DNA from 3 places in the Paenibacillus sp. FSL R5-0908 genome. Region 2 is predicted to be linked to each of the others. Evidence: riboswitches for the same ligand, from Rfam matches in the RefSeq annotation. Region 2 holds a riboswitch; each other region holds the start of a gene.
The links. A riboswitch is a leader RNA that binds a small molecule or an ion and turns the genes downstream of it on or off. The one in region 2 is predicted to bind cobalamin.

Region 1 (10,924 bases), 170 kb from region 2:
CCGGTTAAGAATGTAGTGATGGCTATCGATGACTCAGGCAGTATGACACAGAGTGATCCCGATAATAGCCGGTATTCCGCAGCAAAAGCGTTAATTACAAAAATGGACACTGACAATAAGGTAGCCGTGGTGACCTTTAACAACGAAGCGGTAGTTGTCCAACCTTTAACGCCACTTTCAAATTTGGAGAATCGTGAGAAGGTGCTGACTGCAATCGATAATCTGCAGCCAACCGAAGGCGGCACGAATATCAGCGGTGCGGTCTCAGAGGCACTGAAGGAGATTGACAGTGACGGCAAAAAAGACCAAGGGGCCATGGTCATCTTGTTGTCTGACGGAGTGAGTAATTTCGATACCACAAGAGAGCTGCAGGCTTATGTAGAGCGCGGTATTGCTGTGAATACCATTGGTCTGGGCTTGAATGATCCAGCAGGCACTCAGCTGTTGCAGGATATTGCGAGAGTGACAGGCGGACACTATTATGATGTCAAGGATTCAGCCCTACTGGGCGATGTGTTCCAGCAGATCTATGACCGTCTGGGAGACCGGACGCTGCTAACTGAGCGCAGTGATTCAACGGCAGACAGTCCTTATTATGCTGCGGTTCGTATTTTGTCACTGATGTTGATGGGGGCTGCGCTTGGATTAGGTCTGGGAATTATGTTTGATAACCGTCATTTGGCTAAAAGCTTTGGGATTGGCGGCGTAATATCAGGCTTGTTCGCAGGACTGATTCTGGAATTTGGTCTTAGCGGTGACTCCTTTACAGATAGTCTTATTCGTCTTCTGGCTGTTCTTATATTAGCTGCTATTATTGCATTATTTACAGGCGTCATTCCGGTAGGTGAAGGACGTATTTATCGAAATAGAAGAAACAATAACGCAGCGCCTGCACCAGCATCGGATAACTTTCCGGGCCGGCGCAGAAGCCGGAACAGCAAAGGATTCTAGTGTAGCGGAAAGGGGTTTACAGTAATGAGGTACGCCGAGGTTAATGCTTCCGCTCCGGGAATAACGGATGTGACATCCCAAGTGGATGACCGATTCTGTACGCTGAGATGGCGCTGGCCGGACGGCGTGCAGGCGGTGTACATCCACAAAACCTCCGCAGAAGCGGCTGACATGGGAACCGGAGATGATCCGCCGATCGGTATGAAGCTCTACACTCGTGAGGAATACAAATCTAACAATGGTTATCGTGATCGATTGGATGAGATCGGTCTGATATCCTATACGATATTTGCTCGTCTTGCTGAGAACGGTCAGACTGCCCTGGTGAGGCAAAATGATGGTGTGAACCGGGTGATGGTCAGTGCAGGCAAAGCCCGGATCTATTATTCCATTCAACAAAAAAAGGCCTTATTCGGAAAACAAAAGACCGTACATATGGCGATTACGGCAGAAGTACCCGTGGCACGGGATGTCCTCTGTTATGTCAAGAAACGTGGAGGGCATCCGGCAGGGAAAGAGGATGGTATTCTCTTTCCCTTCGTCCAGGATTTCGCTCCTGGACGCAATGTACTTCCGCCGATTGAAATCGGTAAGGATGATTTTGTACGCATCTTTTTCACCGATGGCAAGAAATATGGGCTTTATTACGAATTGGTACCGGAGTGAGACTTGGTCTACGCGTACAAGCGGGTAATGAGCAGTGCGTTCATAGCAAGTACGTAGATACAACTTTTGGGAGGATGAGTAGATGTCTTTTTTTAGCCGTTTTATGAAAAAGAATCAGCCGGAGCCGCGGCCGCTTTTTTACGATATAGTGTGTCCGTATTGCTTCACCAAGTTCTCTCCGGAGGATGTCGTCTTTCGGGCTATGCACAGCCGGGAGGACGATGAAAATTACGCATTGGGTGAGGATGACGCCTTGAACAAATACCGTGAGCGCTTCGGGCTTGATACGGTAGATGACATAGAAGCGATTATCAACCCGGCAGATATTCCGGAAGAATATCATCATTACACAGATCATGTGTTAACTGGGCTTACGGATCGTTACGGTGTGCTTACGCGCAGACGGCTTTGCCCGTCCTGCCATAATGAGCTGCCGGTGACTGCCGGGAAGGTGCCAAGTAACATCATCTCGATTATCGGGGCATCCCAAGTCGGGAAATCGGTGTATATGACCTCGCTGATCCACACATTGCAGCATACTACAGCAGGTCATTTTGATGCCGCTTGTATGCCGCTTAATGCAGAAATTAGCCGTAAGTTCCGTACATTGTATGAGGAACCGCTTTTTGAGCGTGGGGATCTGCTGGCTTCTACACAGAAGGAAAAAATGCAGGAGCCTTTTATCTTTCAATTTGTCTTTAAGGATGAAAATAAACCGCCACTGACACTTGTATTCTTTGATGTAGCAGGTGAGGGTATGGTGGATCAGGATTATCTTGGACTTCATGGTCAGCATATCAAGAACTCAGCGGGTATTTTGTTTATGGTCGATCCGCTGCAAATCCGTTCTATCCGTGAAAAGATTCATATTAACATCGGTGACCGCCCGGGAGAATGGGTCTCACAATATGACGAGCCACGCGATGTGGTGCTGACGATGTTCGGTGATTTTATTGCCTATCAGGAAAAGAGCAAAACAGACATTCCAACAGCGGTTGTGCTTGCCAAAAGTGATATGCTGCATTCACTCAAGGATGAAGATGGCGATTACATCAAGTCTAACAGCAATGTGTTCAATAACTATGTTCACCGCAAAACATTAAACATGGACGAGTTTCATAATATCGACGGGGAAATTCGCAGATTTATTGGTAAGGTGGACAGACCCTTTAAAGATACAATGGATGTTTATTTCGCGAATACGGGTTATTTTGCAGTATCTGCGTTGGGCAGCAACCCTGTGAATCAAAAGATTGAGGGTGTAGTAAGCCCGATTCGTGTAGACGAGCCTTTTATTTGGCTGCTGCATAAGCTGAAGTATATTGAGGGGAGCGACGGCCCGTGAATGTTTTCTCAGGGTCAACAATCGCCCAACAGATGTACACCCGCGAACGTCGCGGAGTGTTTCGTTCCACAGAAGGCTTCGATACGGTAGCGAAATCAGATAGTCTAGACAATAATTTTGTGAAAAAAATCCTTCATCCCTTCTGCCTCTACGATGCTCCTGCGGAGTTAACCGCGCGTGGGGAGAAGGATGAGGCTGCATATCCTGGTGCGCTGCACCTATTTCATGCTGAGAACGGGGATACAGTTATTGGGCTTAGTCGTTATCAAGCGGCCGATTTCACAGGCCAACGAAGCGCTTTTTTTGCACATAACTATGTAGTACCTGCTTCACGTTCCGAAGAAATTGTGCAGAGCTATGGAGACTGGCTGCATGCTGATTTTGCAGAGCGTTATACTGGAGAGCTTGGTGGAACCTTGCCGGAGCTGCCCTCTATTCCAGTTGTTCGCACAGACCGCAGCCCGGATCCAATCGCAGGCTTACGCTTGCTAGGGATTGATGAAGGGATATTCAAGGCGTTATTGCAAGCGGTAATGCTCTCTGTAGCAGGTAAGAAAAAAATCTACGTGGCTCTAAACGTACCTATCACCGAGTTGTCCGCGCGGGCGGTGGAGCTTACAGAAATTCTGTATAGCGTGCTGCCGTATGAATTCCGCCGTAGATTAGGCGTGATTACGTATGCGAATGAACCGCAAAGCCGTAAATATATACATCTTAGCTTTGTGGAAAAAGGTTCACTTCGTCCCGGTGACCGCAGTATTGAGAAGGATTATACCTTTGATTTGGCTTCCGGACGGATGGGGAATGTCGATTTTGGCGAGTCCCGCCAGCCTTATGCTGATTTGGTATGGAAGCTGTTACTGCTGAATCCAGGAGATATTAACGACTTCGTAAGCTTCGCCGATCAGATTCTGCGTGGAGAGAGTCCTGAGCACAAGCTATCTCTTTCTTTCTATAATGAGCTGGCTATCTTTTATGAGATTGAGCAAGGGAACGAGCATTTATATACGGAAAACAAGAGTGCGGTGCTAAGTGGTTTGCTTTCATACCTAAAGCCAGACGGTGCAATTCATTCTAGAATCCGCTTGAATGATATTTTCTTAGAACGGTTTGACCGGGAATTTGATCTGATTCGGCAAAGAAATGTGCCAGATCCAGCGATTATGGAATGCTTTAAAGAGTATTTTGTACTTAAGGATCACAATTACAGGGTAAGAATCGTGGATTATTTCATCAATGGGATGCTTCATAGTGTGGAAGCGGGCCGCAAGGATATTTTGAGTGCTGCTTACGGGATCATTGAGAGTAATGATGAGTTAAGTGCAGCTTACTTCCAGCGCGTGATGTCTGAAACTTATTTCCGTAAGCAGCTACTTGAGCCTTATATGGAATCAAGACTAGCTGCGGCGTCCAGATCTGCGGATATTCTGAGCTTTGTGCTCCATTGGGGGCGGTTCCTGCCTGTGGCGTTAGAGCAGTCTTTTGCTCAAAATGCTGTGAAGGATTATTTGCTAGAAAAGCTCCAGCTGGAGCATGATCCGGTGGCTTCTGTGGCGGAAATTCATGAAATTGTAGATAAGGCAGAAAAAGATCGCCGTAAAGGAACAGGAGTTGCTCCTAAGGCACTCTCCCTAATGCAGGATCTTGCTGCTTCAGCAGATAGATTCTTACTGAACCGCTTATCGCTTTCTGATATGACGCAGGAGGAGCTTCTGGAGGTAGTTTTTTTACGATATGGTAATGTTGTCGATTGGCAGCCGCCACTGGATAGGATTAGCAAGCAGAAAGAGAATGCGCTGCGTGCAGCTTACCGCTGGTTTGGTGAAGAGAAGCCAAATGAAGAGATTTTTACAGGATTGTCTCCGCAGGAACTAGACGATGTGCAGCTACTGGGTCGTCGTTTGCTAAAAGAGGCACGTGTTCTGGAACCCTTTGAACGGCTTCCGCTAGCCTTTTACTATACAACTCAGCGTGAAGGGGGTCCGCTGGATTACGATGCGCTTCTGGAGCTGTTAAAGCGTAAAGCCGGTTCCGACAAAGAAATCATCTATCGGTTTTTTGCTTGGTCGCAAGGAAATTCTTTATTTAAGGTTTCGAATAAAAAGCTGCAACCGGGTTACCGTAAGGCGATTCTGAAGTATTTCCTGAGCAGTGATCGTGAAGCGTTCAAGAATCGGGAATTCCGAAAGAACTATGTCGCGGCAGCTCGGCCTGCTCTGCAAAATGTGTACAATGAAGCCCGCTCCCAACTGGCTTCCCCGCTGGCGCGCTGGATCAGCCGCAGCCGATTTCGACTCTTAATCTCCGGCTCCATTACGGGTATTCTGGTGATTATTGCAATTATCGTATTCAGTATGCTGCGTCCGGATGATACGAAGACGGCTCTGCCGGGAACAAGCCCTGAGCCGACCCCTGTTCAGAGTGCAGGCAATGTGCTGCCTCCGGCTTCAGTATACTTGAAGGATCAGAGCGGCGAAGGAGATAAGGGGAGCAGCATATTGGTGTTCACCTTCGCAAGTGCAGATGACTGTGTGCAGTTTCAACCGACTGAGATTAGTTTAATGTCTTCGTCTACAGAGATAGATAAAAGCTTTAAGGTCGCTGCTACGAATGGGACTTGTCCAGTGCCGTCAACGGATGGGACGGATGAGAGAAACGCCGATGACGAGTCAGATGCCGCTGGCACTACTGGAGGAACAGCAGAAGGTGCAGATGCTACTAATGCTGTAGCTGATGTATCTCCGTCTCCTACGCCTTCCTCTGATGCTGAGGATAGCACTGGGTTGCCTTCCGCAACAGCTGTGACTGAAGGGGAACAATCTTCCTATCAGGTTGAGGTTACATTGGAGCCTGGAGCGACAATTTTAGAGAAAAGTATGATCAAAGCCGGAAGATTTACATTGATCGTAGATCCCGATCCTAATATTCCACCAGCTTCTGATTCAAGTGCTGAACCTTCCCCAACTGCAAGTCCGGAAGGAACAGCAGAATAACAAGCTTTCTGAACAGCAATACCTACCGGCAGGTGGCGTAATGCTGTTCATTTTTTTGCTGCCCATACTAAGCTTTTCTATAGACATGCTATGTATTAATAGATATGATTATGGATGTCAAAATAAGATACTACATACTGGAAAAGGTGCAGACTCTATCAATCTAGTCGTCTGCTTAAAAGGGAAGTCCGGTGCAAGAGTCCGGCGCGGTCCCGCCACTGTATGTGCGGAGTTTTTCTTCTATAAGCCACTGCCCCTAAGGTAGGGTGGGAAGGTGAAGAACAGCGATGAAGCATCAGCCAGGAGACCTGCCTTTTTCGTGAGCGTTTCTATTCTTCGTGGGGTAAGAATGTGGAACATATACAGATGGACTGTTGGCAGGAAGCAAGCGCCTCAGCCTCGATTTGTAATCTTCCCTGACCGCCCTCTAAAGGGGCGGTCTTTATGTTATGCGTCTTATTCCCAGCAGTACCCATTCTTATACAGAAAGAGGTTAAACAATGAAGAAAATCATGTCTTCCAAGTTTGTAGCACTTGGGCTGGCCTTATTCATGGTCATTTCAATTCTAGGAACATCTCTTGCTCCGGCAGGACAAATATTTGCAGAAGCGAGCGCTGGCTCCGGTCTGGAAGCAACTGCTGCGGAGCGGATTAATGTTGCGGATGCGACTTATGCGGCTGCAGAATATCTCTTGAAAGGTGGCGTGCAATCGGATTGGCAAGCTATTGGATTAGCGCAAGCAGGATATAAGCTGCCAGCCAGTTACCATTCAGAGCTTGAGAAAAAAGTAAAGGATGCAGCTGGAAATTTCGCCAATGTAACCGATTATGCTCGAATCGTGCTCGCAGTGAGAGCGATTGGTGCAGATCCTACTAGCTTTGCTGGTAACGGAACGACTCCTGGCTATAATCTGATTGAGAAAATTTATAATAACAGCAAGCTCAGTGAACAGACGCTTAATAATCCGGTATATGCTTTACTTGCGCTGGATTCTGGTAAATATAATATCCCAAGTGACGCGAAATGGACGGCGGATAAGCTCCTTACGGAGATTCTCTCCAAACAAAATCCAGATGGGGGCTTTGCACTAACCTCAGGCACAAGTGAGCCTGATATGACAGCGATAACCTTGACGGCTCTGGCGGCACATAAAAATAATCCCGAAGCCTACTTAGCAGGGCTACAAGCCGTAGCCTGGTTATCCGCAGCTCAAGATAGCCATGGGGGTTACGGTGACAGTGCTGAAAGTAGCGCACAAGCAATCCTTGGACTCACATCCTTTGGAGTTGATCCTAGTGGATTAGAATACACCAAAAACAAAGTGGATCTAATGGAGAACCTGCTCAGCTATCGTCTAGCTGATGGTAGCTTCACCCATAGCCGTGGTGGAAGCAGTAATGTTCTGGCGACAGAGCAAGGGCTTCAGGCGCTGGTTGCCTATAATTTGCTGTATAAAGGAAGCAACAATAAGCTATACGATTTTTCCAAGTCCTCCATTCAGAGCTCACTAATCTACGCTCCTGTAACGATTGAGGGGCCACAGGCCACGTTGGCACAAGGGTACGCCTATGCTGGCAACGCACTTGGAGCGTTAGAGAAGCTGGCGCTTCAAACGAACTTGCCGATCACGAATCCTTCGGGCAATTATGTGACTGGCATCGGAAATATTGTTGCTGGAAGCTTTGGTGGTTATGACGGATGGATGTATGTTGTATCGCGTGACGGAAAATGGATGAATCCCGATGTAGGTATGAGTGATTTTGTACTTAAAGATTCAGATCAGGTACTGGTTTATTATGCCGGAGATGACACTAAGCTTGTGGATTCCGTTACGCTTTCCAAAGCAAATCTTAAAGAGGGCGATTCTTTTACCGTCACTGTAACTAGTAAGACGTGGAAATGGGACGCTGCTACGAACACTTCCTCTCCTGTAACTGCAAAAGCTGCGGGTGTTCAGGTCCAAATTGGAGCTCAGACGGTAACGACGAATGCTAAAGGTGAGGCCGTATTCTCAGGAAATGTGCCCGCAGGTGACTATACACTGACTGTAACTGGCTACCGTGAAGGCAAAGCCCCAACGATTGCTAAATATACAAAAGCTCTAAAAGTGATTTCTAAGAATGTAACAGCTTCGCTAACCGTTGAAGGCCCGGAAGGGTTGATTAGTGAGGGGACTTTGAAAGCCTCCAATGCCCTTGAAGCGTTGCAACAACTAGGGTCTACCGATGATTTTAAAGTAGATATCACCAAATCGTCTTATGGCAACTTTGTATCAGGTATCCATGGAGTTTCGCAAGGTACTTACGACGGATGGTGGAGCTTCGTGGTATCACGAGGCGGGGAGTGGATATATCCAAGTGTGGGTATGGATGCGTTCGAACTACAGGAATCCGATCGTGTGCTTGTCTATTATGCAGGAGAAAATACACAGGTTGTAAATTCTGTGGTGCTTTCCCCATCACAGCCAAAAGCTAATGAAGCTTTTACTGTAAAGGTTTCACAGAAAAAGTGGGTGTGGAATCAGGAAAGCTTCACTTCTGATCCGGTTACGTCACCGGCTGCAGGTGTGCAGGTTTCGATTGGTGATAAGAAGGTAATCACGAATGAACAAGGTGTGGCTGTTGTTGATGGCGGTCTCCCAGCAAATAGCTATACAATAGCTGTTACCGGTTATGCTAAAGACAGCGTACCGAGCGTAGCGCGTTATACTCAGTCTCTGACTGTCGGATCGTCTGTTATTGCTCCAGTTAAAGCTACCGCTACCCTTTCAGTGATTGGAGATAGCCGGAAAGGAACCATCCTAGCCAGTACAACAATAGCTCTAAAAGAGGGCGAAACGGCTTATAGCTTACTGGTCAGTCAATTAGGTACTAAGGTAGTATCATCCGGCAACGCTGGAAGCATCTACGTGAAATCTATTGACGGGTTGGCTGAATTTGATGGAGGCCCAAGCAGCGGATGGAAGTATAAAACGAACCGGGATGCTGATCCAAGCATCAGTGCAGACAGTTATATTTTGCAGAACGGTGATACTTTGTACTGGTACTATACCTCTGGAGAATAAGGAAGAGGAATGATTAATTAGGCGGGCACAGGGATTCGGAGTAATAGCGGATCGGGTGCCCGCCCTTTTATTTTTTTGGAAAAGTCGTTTTATGACAATATATACTTTTATTCGACACAATATTTAAAAAATCATCAAACTCTTAGCCCTTCCGACCGATAAAAATAGATAGATCATAAGATAATGTGAAGGCGGAGTGTAGATGAAAAATTTGAAAGTGAAATACAAAATAGGGTTGCTTTTGGTATTCGCTGTAATCATGGTGAATGTTGTAGGTGGCATAGGCATCATCACGATGACCCGAATGGCCGAAAAAACAAATGAGACATATAATGAAAATTTATTGCCTGTTTCTTACGTAGGGCAGATGCGTACGAATAATCGGGCTATTGAATCCTATCTTTTGGAGCGTTTGATTAGCGTAAATGCCAGCAAAAACAAAGAACTTTCTGAGAGTATCCAAGTGAAGGTTCAGGATAATAATGAACTTATGAACAAGGTGAAAGCGATTCAGTATAATGATCCTGCTATTGTAAGTAAAATCAAAGAGTATGAGTCCTTTTTGCCAGATTATCGTGCACAGCGGGATAACATTATAAAGATTGCTGATAGTAATCATAATCAAGAGGCCTATAAAGTATTTTCAGGCGAATTTAACGAATCCCGTGAAAAAATGATCAACCTACTTAAAGGAATTAGTGATTCTTTGCTTAAAGATGCTGATGAACACAATTCAGATTCCATGGCAACCGCTAAAAGCATGCGGGTAAACAATACCATAATGATTACGTTCGCCTGGGTGATTTGTTTCGTAATTAGTATTGCAATTATTCGACTGATAACAAAACCCCTTAAAGAACTGCAAGGACTAATGAAGCGGGCAGAAGATGGAGATTTGACCGTGGTAGCAACGTACACCGCCAAGGATGAGATCGGCCAAATTAACAGTTCATTTAACAATATGCTGCAGGGCTTGCGGAAGATGATGCAAGGGATTGCAGAGAGTGCAGAACTGCTGTCAGCTTCATCGGAAGAGATGAGCGCTAGTGCTGAGCAGACCTCATTGGCTTCACAAATGATCGCTGTATCTTCTGAAGAGATTGCCGCGGGTTTTGATGAACAGACAGAGAGCATTAACAATACAACACGTTCCATAAAAGCAATGACCAATGATATTGCAGCCGTAGAGGGCAGCAGCTATGAAATGTCGGATCTAATGGGCGTAGTTTCCGGTTCATCGGATCGTGGAGTAGAGGCTGTAGACCAAATCATTGTGCAGATGAAGGAAATTGACCTCAGTGTAACTCAGAGTCAGGAGATTGTTTCTAATCTGGGGACATTGTCACAAGAGATTAATACAATTATTACAACGATTAACGGTATTGCTACACAGACGAATCTGCTTGCGCTCAACGCTTCTATAGAAGCAGCACGGGCCGGTGAGCATGGACGGGGATTTGCTGTAGTTGCTGGAGAAATTCGTAATCTGGCGGAAGCAACTAGAAATAGTTCTTTGCGGGTTACAGATATTATTACACATATCCAAAAGCAAACCGAAAGCGCAGTAGAATCCATGGCTTTGGGTACTGAGCTAGTCACCAATGGCGTAGTTCAAAGTCATCTGGTATCTCAAGCGTTTCATGAGATTCAGACTTCCATTAAAGAAGCTACCTTACAGACAGCCGAAATTAGAGAAGCGGTTGCTCATGTAGCCATGGAATCACAAGGTGTGGCAGCAGCTATGGAACAGGTCAACGTTATATCTAGTAAAGGCGCAGAAGGTGTTCAGGACACAAGTGCAGCGAGTCAGGAGCAACTATCGGCAATGGAGGAAATGTCGGCTTCAGCTCAGTATTTAGCGGTGCTCGCAGAAGATCTGCAAAAGACATTGTCCAGCTTCAAAC
Region 2 (10,924 bases):
GCTACAGCACTAATAAGGGCAATCACTTGAAATATAGGATGCATGAACACCATGCTAAACAGCAATACAACAACAAAATATAGAAAATTCACAAACGGATGAAAGGTAGAAAAGCTATCCTTCATTATTTCTGAGCTCCTCCTGTGGCAACATAACCACCCACATCTCGACCTAGATCACAAGTGTATACCCAATCAATGACATCGCCATCTTTGAGAACATAACGGCTACTGCCGTAGTTAGGGAACCAGCCATTTACTTTGTACATCCATCCACTGAGCTCTCCAGCATCGAATTCATACAGATTATTTATGCCTTCAATATAATTACTGTTATAGATCGGCGTCATGCTAAATTCCATATGGATTTTATTCTTTTTCATTTCTCTTAGTAAAACATCAAACACAGACTCACCTTCATAAAAGGTTACCTTCTGCGCTTTATAAATGATACCATCTGCCGGCAATACTTCAAGCTTATCCTTATTAAAAATATCCATGTTATCTAAAATTGTTGCCGCTGAGACGGACAAGGTAGCCGTTAATTGCTTCTTCTTATCTACCGTTGCATCTTGCCATTCCACTGGTTTAGGTTTCCCGCTTGGCACTGGATCGGTAAGAAATTTATCCTTTTTCGGTTCCTGCTTGGTTTCTGTTGTCGCTACTTTTGAATCAGGTTTTGTTACGGGTTTTGCCGTCGCTTTCGTTTCCGGCACGGACGGTTTAGCCGCTTTCGGCGTTGCGGTCGGTTGCTTCGTTGCAGCAGGTTTTGTTGTTGCGGCCGGCGTTACAACTTCTGTTGGTGCTGCAGTTCCTGTTGGTGTTACAGCTTCCGTTGGTGTTGCCGATTCATTTGGTTTTAGGGTTTCAATGGGCTTAGCTGTTTCACTTGGCGTAGCTGAAGGTGTTATCTCCGTTGTCTCGGTAGCGATTGCCTCAGTGGGTTCAACATCAACATTTGTTGCGGAAGCAGTGTTCTCTGGCTCTATAACCTGTGTCTCAACGCTACTATTAGCGACCTTGTTTGGGCTCTTCTGGTAATCCCCGCCCCAAAAGAAGGCGATAGCCAATACACCTATGATTAGTATCGCTGTTAACCATTTCTTCTTGTTCATTTCTCTAGTCCCACCTTAAATAATAAGCAAGGGTATACACGCTACCCTTGCTTATCTCTCTAAATATAATTCTATTTGACGTCTGTCATATCATAAAGACGTGTCTGGCCATTAACGAGCCGATCATAGGAAACCAGTGCATACATCGCCTGATCCGTAGCCATAAGATCTACTTCTCCTGGTTGCGCGCCTCCATTGCCTACTCCACCCTGCTTCACGTGATAAAAACCACCTTCAGGTGCAGCAAAACTAAGCAATGCGTCTACTGCGGAATGTCCATTTTTAATAAATCTGGAATCCTTATGCGGGTCAATACCAAGGCCAGTTAAAGCTACAATCACCTGAGCGATGCTTTCGGAATTTGTAGATTCCCAGCTTGCAAAACCACCGTCTGCTGTCTGTGTTTTGGATAACCAAGCAATCCCCCGGTCCACAGCAGCTGTTACTTTGGCGTTGGTTTTGTAATACGGCGTTAAGCCTTGAATGACCATCCCCGTGATATCTGGATCAGCCGCTGTAGCATTACTGCCTAGTGCCCATCCACCGCCGCTGATCTCTCTGCCCAAAATATAATTAATGAGCATCTCTCTAGTCGTCTGCGTCTTTACATCCTTAACCACAGGAATGTCGTAATGATTACTGTCCAGTGCAATGAGAGCAAACACAGGACCATTAATACCTTGCTTAATTACAGTATCAAAATCCGCGAGAGGTACAAGTAGGTTATAACCCGCCACTTTATCAATATTTTTGTTGATTGAAGTTAATGCCAAAATAACTCTATCATATTCCGTATATTTTACGCTATGCAGCTTCCCAGCTTTTTCTTTAAGAGTTGCTTCTACATTCGCATAGTACTTAGCGTAATAACTATCTGGAACCTTCACACCAGAACGTGCCAGCCCAAATACTGTCCAATCCCCGCCAACCGAGGAGATGACCGGGTTTGTTACTGTTTTTTGCAAAAAGGCAGCTGTGTTCTGAATGTAAGAACTAACTGCTGTATTCTGAATAGTTGGACTAACCACTTTGTTCCCACTCTTATAATCATGGGTTCTAGTAGCTACAACAGCCGCCATTTCTCTAGTTACAAGCTCTTTAGGCTTAAATTGATTATCATCGCCTAACATCAAACCAGTCGCAACAACGGTCTCTACATCTGCTTTGGCCCATGCCGATACTGTGTTGATATCTTTAATCGCTGTTCCTGGCTTCGTCGCCGGGATAGCCAATGCTCTGACGATAATTGCGGCCATTTGCTCCCGAGTAATTTTGTCATTTGGCTTAAACTCATTATTAAAGCCTGTGATTAGACCTGCCTTATGCGCAGCATTCACATATGGATAGAACCAATCGCCTAGAGCGACATCCTTATAGGTAATGCCTTTATCACTCTTAATATCAAGTTCTAATGCAGAAACGAGAATCTTAGTGAACTCCGCTCTTGTGATATAAGCTTTCGGATTCACCTGACCATTGTTACCTTGGATATATCCTTTTACCGTAGCTGTTTCAATCGCTGAATAAGCCCAGGAAGAGATCTTATCAGCATCTGTATACAGTTGTTTAATATCATTCGTGTTCTGGTTAGGATCCTTAGGAGTCACTGTTGGAGATGGACTCACATTTGGATCAACGCCGGCTTCCGGATTAGCTCCCCCACCAGGAGCAGGAGTAGCACCAGGCTTAGGCGTTGGGGTTGGAGTAGGGCTTGTAGTTGGTATCGGTGCATTTAGATCTACACCCAAATTCGTAGTATAACGCCACTGAATTCTTTCCCCGGCACTTAGTTTATATGAAGATGCACCATAATCAGGATAGACTCCATTCACATTATACATCCATCCACTGCCGCTGCCATGGTCAAATTCTCCATCGCCTGCGATCGATTCTACATACACACTTCCATATTTACCGCTCCAAGAATCTCGATATTCGATACCGCGGCTATCTAATGTTCTTTTTAATACAGACCACACCGTGTCACCAGATTGTAGCTCTACCTGTACAGATGGAACAACATATCCCTTATTAATTGTAAGCTTATCCACGGACAGGGTTACATATGGTTTCGATGGAGTGGTTCCGCCACCATTGTTGCCACCATTGTTGCCGCCATTTCCTTCACCATTTCCGCTACCACCGTCGCCGCCAGGTGTTTGTACTGCACTGGAAGCATACGCAATGTAGTCAGTGAAGTGATTGGTTTTTACAATTAAGTCATTTCCACTATCATAGGCATACTCAGACTTACCGCTTGCAAAACCTAAGTCATCACTTGCAAATTTTTGAATGGCATGAGGGGTGCCATTTTGAATATAAGCAGCTTCTTTTCCTTTAAGGTCCTTAAAGGTTAACGTAATAAATTGACTGAATTCTACTCTTGCACTACCACCCATGGAAAATGCTTGAAGAATGTTATCAAGCTTCTTGTCCCCGGGAATAATCTGATTCACACTATCTTTTAGTGCAGATTCTGCACCGGTTAAAGCTGAAATCAGTTCAATCGCAGAGGCATCCCCACTTGTAACTTTTGCACCCTTAGGAATGACTACAGATACGTTACCTTTTATGGCCTCTATCTGAGGAAGGTCGCTGTTACTTGGTAAATTGACACTAACCTTCGATTGATTTTCTTCCGAAATAGCTACTGTGATTTCTTTGTTGCTATCTCCAGTGCTGATCGGAACGATATAATCATTAGCGTCATTTGGGATTTCTACTTTCGGGTTCTCCCCAGAAGGTAACGGAAGTTCTTTCGGACCCTCTGGTTGCCCAGGCCCCGGTTCTTCTGGTTGTTCCAGTTTCACATCATTCATATCAAAGAGACGGTTGCTATGATTGATCAGACGATCATAGGACACAAGTGCATACGTACCTTGGTCCGTTGCCATATTGTCCACTTTGCCTGTGAGGATATGCTTAAATCCACCCTCAGGTGCAGCAAAGCTAAGCAGTGCATCAATAAGCGAATTTCCACTTTTAACAAATCTAGTGTCCGTGTGCGGATCTATGCCTACACCAGTTAAGGCTACAATTACCTGTGAGATACTTTCGCTGCTAGTGCTTCCCCAGCTTGTAAATCCGCCTTGATTGTTTTGGTTATCGGACAGCCATTGGATCGCCCGATCCACAGCAGCTTTTACATCATCACGGGATGCATAATAAGGTGCAAGAGCTTGCATCGCCATCGCAGTCATATCGACATCGGCTTTGGTTACGCCTAATGCCCAGCCGCCAGCTTCTGCTGTACCTTTTTTAACCTCTTTATCTAAAATGTACTGAACCAGTTTTTCTCTTGTGGTCTGTTCTGTAACTCCATCAACTACAGGGATCTCATAGTTGTGGCTATCTAGCGCGATCAGAGCAAAAATCGGACCATTGTTGCCTTGCTTCTGGATATATTGATAATCAGCCAGTGCTTTTCTCAGATCATATCCCGCAACATTTGTGATATTTTTTCCGATAGAGGTAAGCCCTAGAATCGCTCTGGAATTCTCTGTGCTTTTATTGGCGTCGAGTTTTCCATCCTCTTTAATGGTTGATGCTATTTTCGTTGCTACATTGTTGTAATAAAGATCGTAATAACCGTTAGGTACTGTATAGTTCGCCCGAGCCAAAGAAAGGATTGACCATTCTCCACTGCCTGTTCCAAACGTTGGATTCTTTACAGTATTTAGAATATAGGCAAGGCTTTTATTTAATTGTTGTTTGGCTACTACAGTAGTAGGTTGTTCTAATTGCACATCATTCATATCAAAGAGACGGTTGCTATGATTGATCAGACGATCATAGGACACAAGAGCATACGTACCTTGGTCCGTTGCCATATTGTCTACTTTGCCTGTGAGGATATGCTTAAATCCACCCTCAGGTGCAGCAAAGCTAAGCAGTGCATCAATAAGCGAATTTCCACTTTTAACAAATCTAGTGTCCGTGTGCGGATCTATGCCTACACCAGTTAAGGCTACAATTACCTGTGAGATACTTTCGCTGCTAGTGCTTCCCCAGCTTGTAAATCCGCCTTGATTGTTTTGGTTATCGGACAGCCATTGAATGGCCCGATCCACGGCAGCTTTTACATCATCACGGGTTGCATAATAAGGTGCAAGAGCTTGCATTGCCATCGCAGTCATATCGACATCGGCTTTGGTTACGCCTAATGCCCAGCCACCGGCCTCTGCTGTACCTTTTTTAACCTCTTTATCTAAAATGTACTGAACTAGTTTTTCTCTTGTGGTCTGTTCTGTAACTCCATCAACTACAGGAATCTCATAGTTATGGCTATCTAACGCGATCAGAGCAAAAATCGGACCATTATTGCCTTGCTTCTGGATATATTGATAATCAGCCAGTGCTTTTCTCAGATCATATCCCGCAACATTTGTGATATCTTTTCCGATAGAGGTAAGTCCTAATATTGCTCTGGAATTCTCTGTGCTTTTATTGGCGTCGAGTTTTCCATCCGTTTTAATGGTTGATGCTATTTTCGTTGCTACATTGTTGTAATAAAGATCGTAATAACCGTTAGGTACTGTATAGTTCGCCCGAGCCAAAGAAAGGATTGACCATTCTCCGCTACCTGTTCCGAACGTTGGATTCTTTACAGTATTTAAAATATAAGCAAGGTTTTTATCTAACTGTTGTTTGACGGCAACTGTAGTTTCCAGTTTGTAAGTAACCTGATAAGTTACATTTGTTTTGTTTCCAGCTCCGTCAAGAGCCGTTACAGTAATTGCATTACTGCCTGAATTCAGAGTAGCTTTGTACTCCCCATTTGCAGGTGATAAAGTAACTCCATTCAGCTTCACTTCTGGAGTAATGTCACTATATACATTGTCTGTGACAGCTACTTTGAAGCTTATTTCTTTATTGGATACTTCCTGTTTATCTTGTATGCCACTTACTGTAATAACAGGGGGTTCTATGTCTAATGCATTGTTAAGACCGACAAGCGCATGATCTACACTTATTTGAGAGCTTGCCATGTTTTCGAGCACGGAATAGGCTTGATAAACTGCCGATTGCACTACTGGTCTGTCCAAAATAGTTTCTTTATTAGGGGCACTGTTAATCTCGGCGATTTCTGCAGTTAAAGCATCCTTATTGGCAAGTTGAACTGGGATTTCCCCCCAGCCGCCAAGATCAGAACCATAACCATAAGTGGTGAACTGAGTTCGAATGATGTCACCGTCTTGAGGCTTATAATCGGTCATCCCAAACGGAGGAAACACATTATTTACTGCATACATCCAACCCGACATGGAGGTATAGTCAAACTGACTTAACCACTCTGGGTCTGCTTTAGTGCCGACTGTTTTCCCATCGGCTGAAATCATATCTAAAATATATTGTGGAATATTGACTTCACTTCTGCCACTATCTTTAACTTCTGATAAATAAAAACCACTATCTATATTTCCTAAATATCTATAATTCCCATCACCTAGCGCACGTGTTATTAAAGATGCGCCATTATCGCCTTCATAAATCGGAACTTTAATAGGTTCCTTAATATACCCTTGGCCTAAGGAGAATTTCTCTACGGATACAGATACATACCCTTTAAGGGTAGAGCTTGCTCCATCTGCTTGAGCCGGGATTACACTTGTAGAGAATGTCGTAATAAATACAGCTACAATTAGTAACCACGCTAAAAACTTATTTTTCTTCATTTTTCCATAACCCTTCCCTTCATACCTATGATAAAAAACAGAATAAACTTTTCTTATAACCACAAAAAAACCACTCAACATAAACGTCAAGAGGTTAAGATAGTGAACCACAATAATCGCTGGCCAACACTATTCAAGCACCTCTCTATCGATCGTAGAGTTTGATGGTGTAACAGAAAAAGGCAGATATTCTGGCTCAAGTATCATCACCCTTGCTGCCTTCCCAGTTTCCCAGTGGCATTTTGCAAGGACTCCTCTTTCACAGCGGCGGGACCGCGCGGGATTCACACCCGCTTTCCATTTAACCAATCTATGATTGTACTTCCGCAACTATCATAGTTGGCACCTATTTCTAATTTTAAATTTTCATGCTTCATCATAACTAATATATATGCTTTTGTCATGTTATATTTCTTTTTTGTATAACGGGCAGCTAGAGATAATCCTATTGAATAACCAATTTCTACGACTAGGGGTTATTTAAATAATTTCTTTATCCAACTGTGGGGGAAATCAGTTTAAATCACTAATTCTTATATGAATTTACCACAAATTAGTAAGGTACTCGCTAAGTGTATTCTATGTTAGGGTATATTAAGAAAGCGTTTACAAAATAAAAAATGGAGGTGTTTATGTTCATCTAACCACCAAGTACAGCGTCAAAGCCAGGTCCAAGCATCCTAAATTATCTCACAAAGGAGAATTCAATGACTACGCGAATCCAGAAATCCTTCTTATCATTGACACTTGTCACCGCTCTTCTGCTCTCTCTGTTCTCATCCATGGCCGCAGCTGCAACTAAGGACGAGCAACAAGCTAAGGCAGCGCCAAAGAGTAAGATCCAATCCTATGTAGACGAAATGCAGCCCGGATGGAACCTTGGCAATACTTTAGATGCTACAGGTGAGGATGAAACCTCCTGGGGCAATCCACGTGTGACCCAAGATCTTATTAAAAAGATCGCCGCTCAAGGCTATAAAAGCATTCGGATTCCTGTGACCTGGGATACTCACATGGGTGCGGCACCAGACTATACCCTAGAAAAGGCCTACCTCGACCGTGTGGAAGAAGTTGTCGGCTGGGCACTGGACGCCAAGCTTTATGTCATGATTAATGTCCATCACGATTCCTGGCTATGGGTAAGCCATATGGAAGAAAAACACGATGAAACGCTGGCACGTTATAATGCAGCTTGGACTCAAATTGCCGATCGCTTCAAGGACAAATCCGATAAGCTGATGTTCGAGAGCATAAATGAACCTCGGTTCACCGATGGTGGAAGCACAGACGAAGCAAAAATGGAGCAAATGCTTACTGAACTTAATAACTCCTTCTATCAAATCGTGCGGAAATCCGGTGGGAAAAACGACCTCCGCCCACTTGTATTACCTTCATTAGAGTCTTCACCTACGCAAACAAGAATGGATCATCTCTATAAGACGATTACGGCTCTGAACGATCCAAATATTATTGCGACCGTTCACTTCTATGGCTTCTGGCCTTTTAGTGTGAACATTGCCGGCTACACCACGTTTGAAAAAGATACAAAAAACGATATCACTCAAACTTTTGATAACGTTTACAATACATTTGTAGCTAAAGGCATCCCTGTCATCGTCGGCGAATTTGGTTTATTAGGTTTCGATAAAGACACGGGTGTGATTGAACAGGGCGAGAAGCTTAAATTCTTCGAGTATCTGACTTATTATTTGAAAGAAAAGAAAATGACTTCCATGCTCTGGGATAACGGGCAGCATTTCAACCGTAAAACTTATAAGTGGTCTGACCCTGAACTCCACAATGTATTAATGTCTGGTCTGAAGGAGCGTTCCTCCAGCACCGAAAGCGATTTGGTCTACCTAAAAAAAGGGGCACAAATCAAAGATACCAAGGTTAAGCTAAACCTGAACGGCAATAAGCTAACCACCATTAGTGCCAACGGAAAATATCTGACCAAAGGTAAAGATTACACCTTAAATGGTGAGGAGCTCATCCTCAAAGCCAGTCAACTCAAAAAGCTCACAGCTTCCCAAAAATACGGTGAAAATGCCGTGCTGACTCTGAAATTCAACAAGGGTGTTGCGTGGAGACTTAAGGTCATTGTGTATGACACAGCTAAATTAAGCGATGCAAAAGGCACGACTGAATCCTTTGCCATTCCGACCACCTTTAATGGTAACCAGCTTGCCACAATGGAAGCTGTATATACCGCTGGTGGCAATGCAGGTCCGCAGGACTGGACTCCATTTAAGGAATTCGGCAATACCTTCTCACCTTCTTATAACACTAAAGAAATCAAGCTGCTTCCCGCGTTCTTTAAAGATGTTAAAGACGGCGAGGTTATCCTGAAGTTCCACTTCTGGAATGGGGATATTATCACCTACAAGATCACGAAGAGCGGAACAAACGTTGTAGGAAAGTCCTCTTAAGCATCGGTCCTGTTAACAACACAAATAGGGGTGTCCCTTCAGGGAACATCCCTATTTGTATTCTACCCATCACATATAAACCTCATCATACGAAATTATCATCAACCGATAAATTAAATATACGCCAAGATAGGCTCCGGTAATAAGAAACATTGGATTCAAAAATATCGCATGGATCGAGGTCATAAACACAGCATGATCTCTTAATATCTCGTAAATTGCCAAGGCGGAAATGTTTCCAAAGATAATCGCACTTAAGACCGAAACAACATTAAAAACCATACGCCACTTTATCGATTTACCCTGTAACATCAGCATAACAATGGGAACAAGAATACTACCAAGTACGATTAGAAATTTCATCCAGCTCACCTCGGTAAATTTTTAATCGTCCAACTCCACACTTTCGATTTGTCCCTCTGCATTTACCGTCCACTCGATTTCAACGCCATTATTCAATCCGAGCTTGTCTTCATCTTCAATGACTATATGATCAGGAATCGTTAAGGCTTGCTCTTTACCGCCCTCCACTTGAACGGTAACCTGTTTACCCTTAACCGCAGTGATCCTTCCGTCATATTCAATCTGCTGCAAAACAATCTTTTGATTCGGATCTGTAATGGTGACCCGCTTGCCTCCGTCAGTTAGCAGCTCAACCTTTTTATGATAGTTATCTTTTAACGAAACCTCCTTGATAACTCTCTGAATGCTAACCCCCTCTGGAAGTTTCCCAGTATTTGAGCCGGGTGCCGTAGATGTTAGGGGTTGTTCTGTTGCATTATTCGTAGGTACAGGTGTAGTTGCTTCGGCAGAAGGTGCTGCGGATTCTACTTGAGCTGTTGGAGTAGGCACTTGAGTCTCATCCGCTGCTTTAGTGCATCCACTTAGCAATACCGTACATGCACAAATACAACAAAGAATTGTAGCCCTGGAAAAACGTTGTGTTGTTCCTTTAATCGATATCATCTTTTACCCCCGCATTTTAATGTATTTTTTTCTCTATAGTGGACATAGTTTTACCTCTTATCTTCCTTTTATTCACCAGAATATGGCCATATGAAAGCAACAGTTAGATAACAATTCATGAATATGTCAAAAAACCGCCCTGATTTAGATCAGTGGCGGTCTCCATGAAATGATGAGATAAATCAGATCTTATTAATTTACAATATGTGTGCCAGCCTGTTGGCTCATCGCAGCTTTCATATTTTCCGGATTAGTAATGATAACTCTACGTCCCTCTTTTTTCAAAAAGCTAAGACTTGCTTCAATTTTAGGCTGCATACTGCCGGCAGGAAAATGACCCTGCTCCGCATATACCAACATTTCTGCCGCTGTAACTTCTTCAAGAGCCTTCTGCTCAGGCGTACCGAAATTCACACATACCTGAGGAACTCCTGTTGTAATGATCAGCGATTCTGCATCGATCTGTTCGGCCAGCAGACTTGTAGCAAAGTCTTTGTCAATGACCGCATCGATACCTTCGTAGGTATTATTTTCGGTTTTGATCACAGGAATCCCGCCTCCGCCAACAGCAATCACCACATAACCCGTCTCAATGAGTGATTTAATGACATCTTTTTCAACGATATCTATCGGCTTAGGTGATGGAACAACACGGCGGTAACCTCGACCTGAATCCTCAATGATGACCCAATCTGGCTTGGCACGCTTCATCTCCTCTGCTTGCTCAAGCGTGAAGAAGG
Region 3 (10,924 bases), 4.4 Mb from region 2:
TTATTTTTTCTTCCTTCTGATTTGACTAACCCTATGCACGGTGTATATATTATTTGGCAGACCCCCTTATATTGTGAGGCTGGACCGGAGGCATGATATGTTCAAAATATTTATTATAGAAGATGACCGTGGACTTGTGGCTTTGCTGCAGGATTATTTACATAAGTTTGGATATGAAACGCAGGCGGTGAGTGATTTTGAGCGGGTCCGCACTCAGTTTGAGGCGTTCGTGCCACATCTGGTACTCCTAGATGTTAATTTGCCAAAATACGATGGCTATTACTGGTGCCGCCAAATTCGCGGAATTTCAACCTGCCCTATTCTTTTTATATCTGCCCGCGATGGCAAAATGGACCAAGTAATGGCGCTGGAAAATGGAGCCGACGATTATATCACTAAGCCTTTTGATTACGAAATCGCGATGGCCAAAATTAAAAGTCAGCTGCGGCGCGCCTACGGCACCTATGCTGGTGGGAATAATGAACGCACACTGAACGTTGCCGGAATGACGCTGGATGTAGAGCGGCTAATCCTTACCCGAGGCGAAGCTAAAGTGGACTTAAGCCACACGGAAGCCAAGATACTAGATGAATTGATGCAAAAATCGGGAGTCATCGTTACCCGGGACAGGCTGCTCGAAAAAATTTGGGATGATCAAGCCTTCGTGGATGAAAATACCTTAAATGTATATGTTACACGTGTACGCAAAAAACTTGCTGCTCTCGCTATCACAGACGGACTACAGACCGTACGCGGTCAAGGCTACCGTTTGATTCCGAATTGGGGGGATGTGGAATGAAGTTGTTATTACGGGAACAGTTCCCCCTGATCGTGGTCTATCTAGCCCAGCTAGTCCTGATCACATTAGTGTACCGGCTGGACGGAGGCAGCGGTCTGAATGTAAGTTTATATGCCGCGCTGCTCAGCACTTGTCTACTGATTGGCTACCTCGCTTACCGTTACGTCACCAATCGCACGTTCTATGAACGTTTGGAGACTACGCCCTCCTCTCTCGATGAGGCAGGTGGCCCTACACAGGATTCTCCGCTAGCCGTAAGCTTGCGAGGTTTACTGGGGTCGCAATTCCGCCTCTACAAAAATGATTTGCACAGCTACCGCCACAAATTAGAAGAACATATTCACTTTATTAATCAATGGGTACATGGCATGAAGACGCCGTTGTCTGTCATTCATCTGATCATTCAGGATAAGGATGGTCCTCCTTTTACGGCAATTGGTGATGAACTGGATCGTTTGAAAAAAGGACTGGATACCGTGCTTTATACGGCCCGTCTGGATACTTTTGAACATGATTTCTATGTGGAACGGCTGAATTTGGAGACCATCGTACGTGGTGTGACCTCTGAGCAGAAGCGTCTTTTTATTCGGAAAAGAGTATTTCCAGCTATACAAATAGATGAGCAGATTACTGTAACCACGGATGAAAAATGGCTCACTTTTGTCCTTACGCAGCTGATTACGAACGCTGTACGTTATACGACAGAAGAGGGCAAACATGTTTTTTTTCAAGGGATGGTCACGGAAGATAAGCAGACTGTGCTTGAGATCCGGGATGAAGGAGTAGGCATACCAGCAGGAGATCTTCCGCGCGTGTTCGATGCTTATTTTACCGGGGTGAATGGACGAACCTTCCAGGAATCTACGGGGATGGGTTTATATCTCGTGAGGCAGATCTGCGGCAAGCTTGGACATGAGGTGAGTATCCGTTCCGAAGTAGGAAGCGGGACCACCGTGCGGATTGTATTTAGGGAGCAGCATATAACAAACCTTACAAATGTGTAAGGGCATTGTAAGTTTCAGAAATAGCAGCCTATGTGTACACTTTGTATAATGAAGGCAATCCAGTCGAAAGAAGGAGAGGTAACACTTGCCCATTCTAGATGTTCATAATTTATCAAAAATATATGAGGGTAAAGTGTCCACTCAGGCGCTGAATCATATCCGCTTTTCTGTAGAAAAGGGGGAGTTTGTTGGCATAATGGGCCCATCAGGGAGCGGGAAAACAACGCTGCTCAACACGATTGCCACCATCGACCAACCGACCTCCGGTCAGATTCTGATCAACGGCCGAGATCCTAATCTGCTTAGCAGAAAAGAAAAGGCGCTTTTTCGCCGTCATGAGCTAGGCTTCGTCTTTCAGCATTTTAATCTACTGGATACGCTCACTGTAGAGGAGAACATCGTATTACCTTTAACGCTTGCAGGTGCTCGTGTCCCAGAGATGGAGAGCAGGCTGAAAGAGGTCACTACCTTGCTTGGCATCGAACATTTGCTGAAGAAACGCACGTATGAGGTCTCAGGCGGACAAATGCAGCGGGCGGCTATCGCCCGGGCGATGATTCATCGTCCAGCGTTAATTTTGGCGGATGAGCCCACAGGCAATCTGGATTCCAAAGCCTCAGGGGAAGTCATGAATATGTTGACAGAGGTGAATAAGGAAGAAGGAGCTACGGTGCTGATGGTCACGCATGACGCAGTGGCTGCAAGCTTTTGCAACCGGGTCATCTTTATTAAAGACGGACGTTTCTATAGTGAAATGTACAAGGGCAGTAATAGAGGCGCTTTCTTCCAAAGTATTATTGATATGCTGTCTCTGCTTGGGGGAACCAGCCATGACCTTTCGGCAATTCGCTTATAGGAATGTAACACGTAATAAACGCAAATATGCCGCTTATTTTGTCGTCAGTGCTTTTTCGGTGATGATCTTTTTCGTGTGCGCTTTGTTTATTTACCATCCGGATATTTCAAAGAGCTTAATTTATAGTACGGCGGCTCATACGATGATGGTGGCAGAGGCAATCATTTATGTCTTTTGTTCTTTGTTCGTGCTCGTATCCGTTGGATCCTTCCTGCAGTCGCGGAAGATGGAGTTCGGAATTTTATTGATGCATGGAATGACGAAGAGACAGCTGAACACCATGGTTTTTCTGGAAAATATGATGATCGGCACCTCTGCCATCCTGACAGGTACCCTTCTCGGTTTACTTCTGGGTAAATTATTTTTGATGATCGGGTCCACTTTTTTGGGAATCCCCCTGTTAACCTTTCATCTCCCATGGCAGGCACTTGTGCTTACGATCTGCAGCTTCGTGTTATTGTTTTTTCTGATATCACTTTGCACCTTTGTTTTTATTGGCAATGAGTCACTGATGCGTATGTTTCAGGGAGAGCGTAAGGCAGAAGAAGAACCCAAAGTATCCTTTGTATTATCTATTATTTCTGCTGTACTGCTGATCAGTGGTTATTATATGGCGGCTACTGCAAAAGCTGCTTCCGTAGAGAAAGTTATGTTTCCGGTCGTTGCAATTACGGTTATCGGGACGTATCTCTTTTATACCCAGCTAAGTATTTGTTTGGTTAAGCTGCTTAAGGACATTCGGCGCTTGTATTGGCATCGTACGAATATCATCACTTTATCCGGGTTGTCCTACCGCTGGAAAGAGAATGGCCGAATGTTTTTTATGGTGACGATTGTATCTGCAGTCTCCTTCACTTCCGTAGGGGTATTTGCATCGATACATACACTTTCCAGAGAGCTGAAATTGGATTATCCCGCAGCAGTGGGTTATGTAGCCAAAGGAAACCCGGCGGGTGTACCTTTTGATCAGCATCTGAACGAAATTAAGGAAGAGCTCAAGACGCACGGACTCCCTTATGAAGCGCTTAGTATTCCGATTAAATATGCTGAGGTTGAAGCTCAGACTGGACCCGATCGCACTTTACGCCTTCCCTTGATTGCTTTCAGTGATTATAATCTCGCCCTGCAACGTGCAGGTTTCACAACAGATGAGCGTGTTCTGGTGGGCAACGATGGTCTGGTGATGATTGGATCGCAGCGGGATCGCAGTTTAACAGAAGGCAGAGTAAAAGCAGTCTATTCCTTGCAGCAAGGACTTGCCATTAAAGAAATAGGTTATACCGAGCAAGTCCCCATCGCCGAATATTTATTGCCGGAGCTGGATGGTAGAGATGGCGGGGATTTTAGTGGTGTCGTGATCAGTGATGAGCTTTACAGCGCTATTGATCCCGTGCAGTCGGATCTTTATACAGGTTTTTATGTAGAGGATTTTCCACAGACGGTAGGTATCGCAGCTGATCTTGCCCATAAAGGTAAACAGTCCTATGAAAGTGATTCTCCGTATGCGATTGTGATCAGCGGCACGCTGTTTGAACTTCAGAAAACATTGTATAACACAATGCTTTTTGCTTCCTTGCTGGTGGGTACTGTCTTTTTTATCGCGGCGGGCAGCTTTCTTTACTTCCGGTTATATACCGATCTTGATCATGATCGCAATCAATATTCCACTTTGTCCAAGATGGGGCTTACGGATAAAGAACTCAATCGAATAGTTACGATTCAACTCGCTTTGTTGTTTTTTGTGCCGGTCGGAATAGCTATTTTACACAGTGTGTTTGCTTTTATTGCCCTTCAACGGTTGTTCTACTTATCTATCGCAACGGAGACAGGCGCGGTGTTACTCGGATATTTAGCTGTTCAAGGACTATACTTCTTTTTTATTCGCAGCCGCTATTTACGCAACCTGAAGAAGAACTTGATATGAGAAATGGGGGTAACAAGATGCAAGCATGGATTACAGATTTTATGGAGCAGTTTGGTTACTTCGGTATTTTTCTGATGCTGGCCTTTGAAAATATATTTCCACCAATTCCTTCAGAAGTGATCCTGCCCTTTGGAGGATTTATGACGACTACGACGAGCTTAACGATCCCTGGTGTAATTATTGCTGCCACGGCTGGTTCACTACTGGGTGCAGTAATCCTCTATTATATTGGACGATTATTGGATGTGAGCCGGTTAGAGAAACTGGTTGAACGCTGGGGTGGCCTAATTCGGATCAGTAAAAAAGATATCCACAAGGCTGACGCCTGGTTTGATAAATATGGCTATTGGACTGTATTGTTTTGTCGGATGGTTCCGCTGGTCCGCAGTCTGATTTCGATTCCGGCGGGAATGTCGGGCATGAAATTTGGAGTGTTTATGATCTTCACAACGATTGGCACATTGGGATGGAATTTGCTGCTTGTGCTTATTGGCGCGGCTTTGGGCGAATCCTGGGAAGACATTGCCATGTACATGGATGTGTACTCCAATGTAGTCTATGTACTAATTGCTGGCGGATTAGTTATTATTGGGTTTCTGTACTTCCGCAAACGCAGCCGGAGAATGAACACTGAGGGCTAAGCGGGTGGAGGACTGATAATAGAAATGATTATTAAAAAGGAGGGAAACACATGGAGCTATTAACGATTATTAAAGCCATTATTTTGGGGCTTGTTGAAGGTTTAACCGAATTTGCTCCAGTATCCTCCACGGGTCATATGATTATTGTTGATGATATGTGGCTGAAATCACAGGCGTTATTTGGACAATATACGGCAAATACCTTCAAAGTAGTTATTCAACTGGGTTCAATATTAGCGGTTGTTGTGATTTTTAGAAATCGGTTCATTGATTTGTTAGGCTTAAAGCGTTTCAGCCGTAAGCAATTGGATCCTGTAACAGAGGAGCTACCGCAGATGGAGCAGGGCGGGCACCTCAAGCTGACTCAGGTTTTGGTAGGGTTAGTGCCTGCAGGTGTGTTAGGTGTTCTGTTTAATGATTATATTGATGAGCATTTATTCTCTACCTCAACGGTGTTAATTGGTCTAGTGATCGGGGCTATATTAATGATTATTGCGGATCTGTTTGGGCCAAAGAAGATCAGAACTGAGAGTGTAGATCAGATTACATACAAACAGGCACTTGGTGTAGGTCTTGTACAGTGTTTTTCGTTATGGCCTGGATTTTCACGCTCGGGCTCGACGATTTCTGGTGGCGTACTCCTCGGGATGAGCCATCGGGCCGCTGCTGATTTTACGTTTATTATGGCAGTACCCATCATGGCAGGTGCCAGTCTGTTGTCACTGATGAAAAACTGGCAATATTTCACCATGGACGCGTTGCCGTTTTTTATTGCTGGCTTTATTAGTGCCTTCCTATTTGCGCTGTTATCGATGCGTTTCTTCTTAAAACTGATCAATCGTATCAAGCTCTTACCGTTTGCTATATACCGTATAATTCTTGCTGCTGTAGTATATTTCGTATTTTTCTAAGTCCGTTATAAGGAATCGATATAACAGAAGCCCCAGTAATCTATTGCAGATTGCCGGGGCTTTCACGTATGATGACATCAGATTAAGACACTCAAATGATGAAAGATATCGGAGACAGGTGCTGACCGGAAAATAGTAATTCGGTAGGCTTAATAGGGAAATTCGGTTCGAAGCCGATGCGGTCCCGCCACTGTAACGGAAGAATCTCGAGCAACAGAGGTCACTGGCAATTTACTACTGCTGGGAAGACTGCTCAAGATGTTGACGCCGCTAGCCAGGAGACCTGCCTGTTTCAACAGCACTGCTTCACCTACGGAAGATAGGGAGGTGTTAGACGTTAACCATGGGTATATCATGGGCGTCTTTCCCTTTGACTTTTTTAGGGAAGGGCGCTCTTTTTTATAGGAAAGCAAGTAGCTTTGGAGTTTGAAATAAGAGATTGAAGAGGGAGTGTATCGAGATGACGAATAAAGTAAAAGTAAGCAATCTTGGATATCCGAGAATCGGAAAGAACCGCGAATGGAAAAAGACACTGGAAGCCTACTGGCAGGGGAAAATAAATGAGGAGCAATTCCGCTCCGAAATGGCAGCAATTCAGCTGCAGCATTTGAAGACCCAGCAAGAGGCAGGAATTGAGCTTATTCCGGTAAATGATTTTACATTTTATGATCATGTGTTGGATACGGCTGTTATGTTTGGAATTGTACCTCCACGGTACACGTATGATGGCGGCGACATCGGGCTTGATCTTTATTTTGCAATGGCCCGTGGTAATGCTGAGGCTACTGCCTGTGAGATGACCAAATGGTTCAATACGAACTATCACTATATCGTTCCAGAGATCGGCACACAAACACCACGCCTGACTGAAAATAAACCTCTAGCGGCTTATCGTTTTGCTAAATCGCAGGCAGGGATTGAAGGTAAACCGGTACTTTTAGGTCTGTATACCTTCCTTAAGCTGTCCAAAGGTTACGCAGCGGCAGATATCGCCAAGATTGCTGCACGTTTTGTTCCAGTCTATGTTCAACTGCTACAGGAACTGAAGCAAGAAGGGGTAAGCTGGGTACAAATCGATGAGCCAGCGATTGTTACAGGCATAAGTAAAGAAGAATTAACACTGCTTAACTCGATATACACAGAAATTGCCGGCTCCGTGCCGGGCTTGAATATTATTTTACAGACGTATTTTGAAGCTGCTGAACCGCTGGAGGCACTGCTAGAGTTGCCTGTTCAAGGCTTGGGTCTTGATTTTGTGCACGATGGTGGAGCGAATCTGGCTTCTATCGAACGTCTTGGCTGGCCGAAGGACAAATGGCTGGGTGCCGGAATTATTGATGGACGGAACATTTGGCGTTCCGATTTAGACGCTAAGCTGCAACTGGTAGAAAAGCTCAGCGTTCATGTGCCGCTTGATCGTCTTATTCTTCAGCCTTCTTGCAGTCTGCTGCATGTCCCAGTCACCGTTCAAGGTGAGGTGAAGCTGAAGGCGACAGTTAAGAATGCGTTAGCTTTTGCCGATGAGAAGCTTGCAGAGCTTAGTCTGCTCGGAGCAGCCCTCGCAGATAAAGGAGAAGCTTCTAAAGCAGCGCTGGCCGCTAGTCGTGAAGCTATTGCAGCATTCCGCGCACTACCTGAGCGTGGCCGTAAGGATGTGGCGGAGCAAGTGCTTGCACTTGCAGCTCTACCGGACCAACGCAGTCTGCCTTTTGCTGAGCGCTTAAAGGTGCAGCAAGAGAAATGGCAGCTTCCACTTCTGCCAACCACTACAATTGGTAGCTTCCCGCAGACAGTAGAAGTGCGTCAGGCGAGATTGAAATGGCGTAAAGGGGTCTGGAATCAGGAGCGTTATGATGGATTTGTTCGTGAGCAGATCGCGGATGCAATTACCTTCCAAGAAAAGCTAGGTCTGGATGTTCTGGTCCACGGTGAGTTCGAGCGTACAGATATGGTGGAGTTTTTCGGAGAAAAGCTGGATGGATACTTGTTTACTAGTAATGGCTGGGTTCAATCCTACGGTTCCCGTTGCGTTAAGCCACCGGTGATCTACGCGGATGTTGCATTTATACAGCCTATGACTGTAAAAGAAAGTGTCTATGCACAATCGTTGACGAAGCTTCCGGTTAAAGGAATGTTGACGGGCCCTGTAACGATCCTCAATTGGTCATTTGTACGTGATGATCTCAGCCGGGAAGAGGTGGCCAATCAAATTGCTCTTGCCCTTCGCCATGAAGTAAAAGCGCTGGAAGATGCAGGTATCGAAATGATTCAAGTGGATGAGCCGGCTATACGTGAAGGACTTCCGCTTAAGGCAGAAGACCGTGAGCATTACCTGAACTGGGCAGTGAAGTCGTTCCGCGTTGCTACGAACCATGTGAAGGCAACGACACAAATTCATACGCATATGTGCTATAGCGAATTCAATGACATGATCGATTCCATATCGGCTATGGATGCTGATGTAATCTCCATCGAGACTTCACGTAGCCATGGGGAGCTGATTATCAGCTTTGAGGAGCAGGACTATGATAAAGGAATCGGTCTTGGAGTGTATGACATCCATAGCCCGCGGGTTCCGGCTGTAGAAGAAATGACAGCGAATATCGATCGTGCGCTGCGGGTGCTGGATCCTGAACAGTTCTGGATTAATCCGGATTGCGGTCTGAAAACACGTGGCTGGCAGGAGACAGAGGATGCACTTCGTAACATGGTAAGAGCTGCGGCTATTGCGAGGGAAAAGTCAGGGGTTATTGCTTCTAAATAGACATAAATAAATTAGAGCCAGGGTAAATTACCCTGGCTTTTTAGTTCACTTATTTTTTTATATCAGCTACTTGATAATAATTCTCAATCTTGTTAGAATGAAAAAGAAAAGAAGGAACCGTGGAGGGTCCCTTCAGGCATTTACTTATTTACTTTCGAAAGTTTTGCAATCTGTTTCTTCTGCGCGTTTTGGTTCTTGGGAGCTGTGGAAAGCTACGAAGATCGATTCAGCGCTGCATTTGTTCTCTTCTGCCCAGTGGGTGCACGAGTTAACTTCACAAACTACGTCTTTTGCCATGAGGGTTCACCTCCCCTTATAGTAATTGATAGGATCATTCAATGAACGGCTCTGTTCAGCAAGGTGGAGCTTGTCTCAACAAAGCCGTGTCACGCCCTCATTCTTTATGAATAGAGGGTATTTGGCTTTTTTTACTAGGTTAGACGTGGTAATTGTACCAAATAATGAGTTTGTAAGCAAATGAGTTCTTTAACTTTCGGGTCTCTCTCCCACATCAAAAATATGTCCAATAAGAGCCGCAGAAATGCGGCTTTTTGTGTATTCAACAAGAAAACCAAAAGAAATTTACCGGAATTCCATATTCCTGTGCAACCTTCCAAGTTTTGGGACGTCAAAGAAATGAGAGACGGAAGAGATCTGTACAGAACATGACATTCCGTAACGTTACAATGCTAGGGATAACCACTACACTTTTGGAGGAATGAGAATGCGCAAATGGGGTCTGCATTACTTATGTTTATTAATTCTTGCGGTGGTATTGGCAGGTTGTGGTTCGGGTGATAACAATTCGGCGGCTGACAAATTAGCTAGTGACGGCGGAAATACGAGTAATTCTGCTGCAGCAACCACTGAGCAATCTTCGAAAGCTACATTAGCGGATAAAAGCACCTCAGCAGAAGCTGAGACAGCAGCGGGAGGCAACGAAACCCCAGTTGAAAAAGGTTTAACATCAGAGAACACGGATCAAGGAAACGCGGGATTCACGGGCAGTGATGTCGTGGAAGGGTTGAACAAGAAGCTAATCTATCATGCCAATTTGACTATGGAAGTAGAAGACTACGGTAAAGCTCAGACTGAAATCCGCAACATGGTAACGATGGCTAAAGGATATATTATTGAGTTTAACGAGAACATGTCGCAATATGAGCAAGGGGGGACGTTTATCCTTAAGGTGCCTGCCTCCGGGTTCTCTCCTTTTCTGAATAATTTGGAAAAAGTAAAACACGAATCGCTGCAGCGCAGTATTCAAGGTCAGGATGTTTCGGAGGAGTATGTTGATCTGGAGTCGCGCCTGAAGGCAAAGCAGTTAATGGAAGCTCAATATACTGAGTTTATGAAAAAAGCAACGAAATCAAGTGATCTGGTCGCCTTTGCAAACGAGCTTGGTTCGATTCAAGAAACGATTGAGCAGATCAAAGGCAGAATGCGATATATAGATCAGAACGTATCCTTTTCAACGGTAGAGCTTAGAGTGTACCAGACGGATGAGAGCTTAGCCGTGAAGGAAAAGGCAGAGCAAGGTCCATTGCTAGAACGGGCATCGGATGCTTTAAAAGGAAGCCTGAACGCACTATCTGTTATGTTTCAGTGGATTTTTGTAATTCTTGCAGGCGCATTGCCGATTCTAATCGGTGCGGGTATTATTTTAGTCATCGTTTGGTTTGCCCGCAAAAATATCCGTGCACGACGGGAGCAGCAGACCCAGCGGATACGGCAAGAAAATCGGGAACTGAACAAAGAGATATTCCCTGCACCAGCAGAGCCAAAGGTGACAACCTCAATAAAGGATAAGAAAGCTAACGAGGACGAGAATAAAGAATAAGCTCCTATGAATTAAAAAGCCTCCAATTCAGGGTATACCGTGAATTGGAGGCTTTTCTATAAGACAGTACAGTATTTCGCTTATCGAAGATTAGACAGGCTGGAAGAGTACACGATACTCGCCATAGCCCTCTTTCTCCAGATCCTCTTTTGGTATAAACCGCAGTGCCGCTGAATTAATGCAGT

Region 1: another riboswitch for cobalamin. It lies ahead of MKZ09_RS05170 (DUF4430 domain-containing protein); the one in region 2 lies ahead of MKZ09_RS04495 (S-layer homology domain-containing protein).
Region 3: another riboswitch for cobalamin. It lies ahead of metE (5-methyltetrahydropteroyltriglutamate--homocysteine S-methyltransferase); the one in region 2 lies ahead of MKZ09_RS04495 (S-layer homology domain-containing protein).

Annotation. Positions count from the first base shown of each region.
Region 1 covers NZ_JBBOUV010000001.1:1,152,123-1,163,046, forward strand. Annotated here, with positions in the region: gene MKZ09_RS05150 (vWA domain-containing protein) at 1-951, shown strand, start outside; gene MKZ09_RS05155 (beta-mannanase) at 976-1,617, shown strand; gene MKZ09_RS05160 (hypothetical protein) at 1,700-2,962, shown strand; gene MKZ09_RS05165 (GAP1-N2 domain-containing protein) at 2,959-5,955, shown strand; cobalamin riboswitch at 6,083-6,285, shown strand; gene MKZ09_RS05170 (DUF4430 domain-containing protein) at 6,456-9,020, shown strand; gene MKZ09_RS05175 (methyl-accepting chemotaxis protein) at 9,223-10,924, shown strand, end outside.
Region 2 covers NZ_JBBOUV010000001.1:985,036-995,959, reverse strand. Annotated here, with positions in the region: gene MKZ09_RS04505 (energy-coupling factor transporter transmembrane component T) at 1-125, opposite strand, end outside; gene MKZ09_RS04500 (DUF4430 domain-containing protein) at 125-1,114, opposite strand; gene MKZ09_RS04495 (S-layer homology domain-containing protein) at 1,186-6,789, opposite strand; cobalamin riboswitch at 6,954-7,154, opposite strand; gene MKZ09_RS04490 (cellulase family glycosylhydrolase) at 7,497-9,218, shown strand; gene MKZ09_RS04485 (transposase) at 9,288-9,581, opposite strand; gene MKZ09_RS04480 (hypothetical protein) at 9,603-10,184, opposite strand; gene arcC (carbamate kinase) at 10,377-10,924, opposite strand, start outside.
Region 3 covers NZ_JBBOUV010000001.1:5,372,560-5,383,483, reverse strand. Annotated here, with positions in the region: gene MKZ09_RS24505 (response regulator transcription factor) at 98-799, shown strand; gene MKZ09_RS24500 (sensor histidine kinase) at 796-1,803, shown strand; gene MKZ09_RS24495 (ABC transporter ATP-binding protein) at 1,889-2,659, shown strand; gene MKZ09_RS24490 (FtsX-like permease family protein) at 2,634-4,583, shown strand; gene MKZ09_RS24485 (DedA family protein) at 4,601-5,224, shown strand; gene MKZ09_RS24480 (undecaprenyl-diphosphate phosphatase) at 5,275-6,135, shown strand; cobalamin riboswitch at 6,235-6,440, shown strand; gene metE (5-methyltetrahydropteroyltriglutamate--homocysteine S-methyltransferase) at 6,596-8,899, shown strand; gene MKZ09_RS24470 (DUF1540 domain-containing protein) at 9,044-9,196, opposite strand; gene MKZ09_RS24465 (DUF4349 domain-containing protein) at 9,624-10,739, shown strand; gene msrA (peptide-methionine (S)-S-oxide reductase MsrA) at 10,830-10,924, opposite strand, start outside.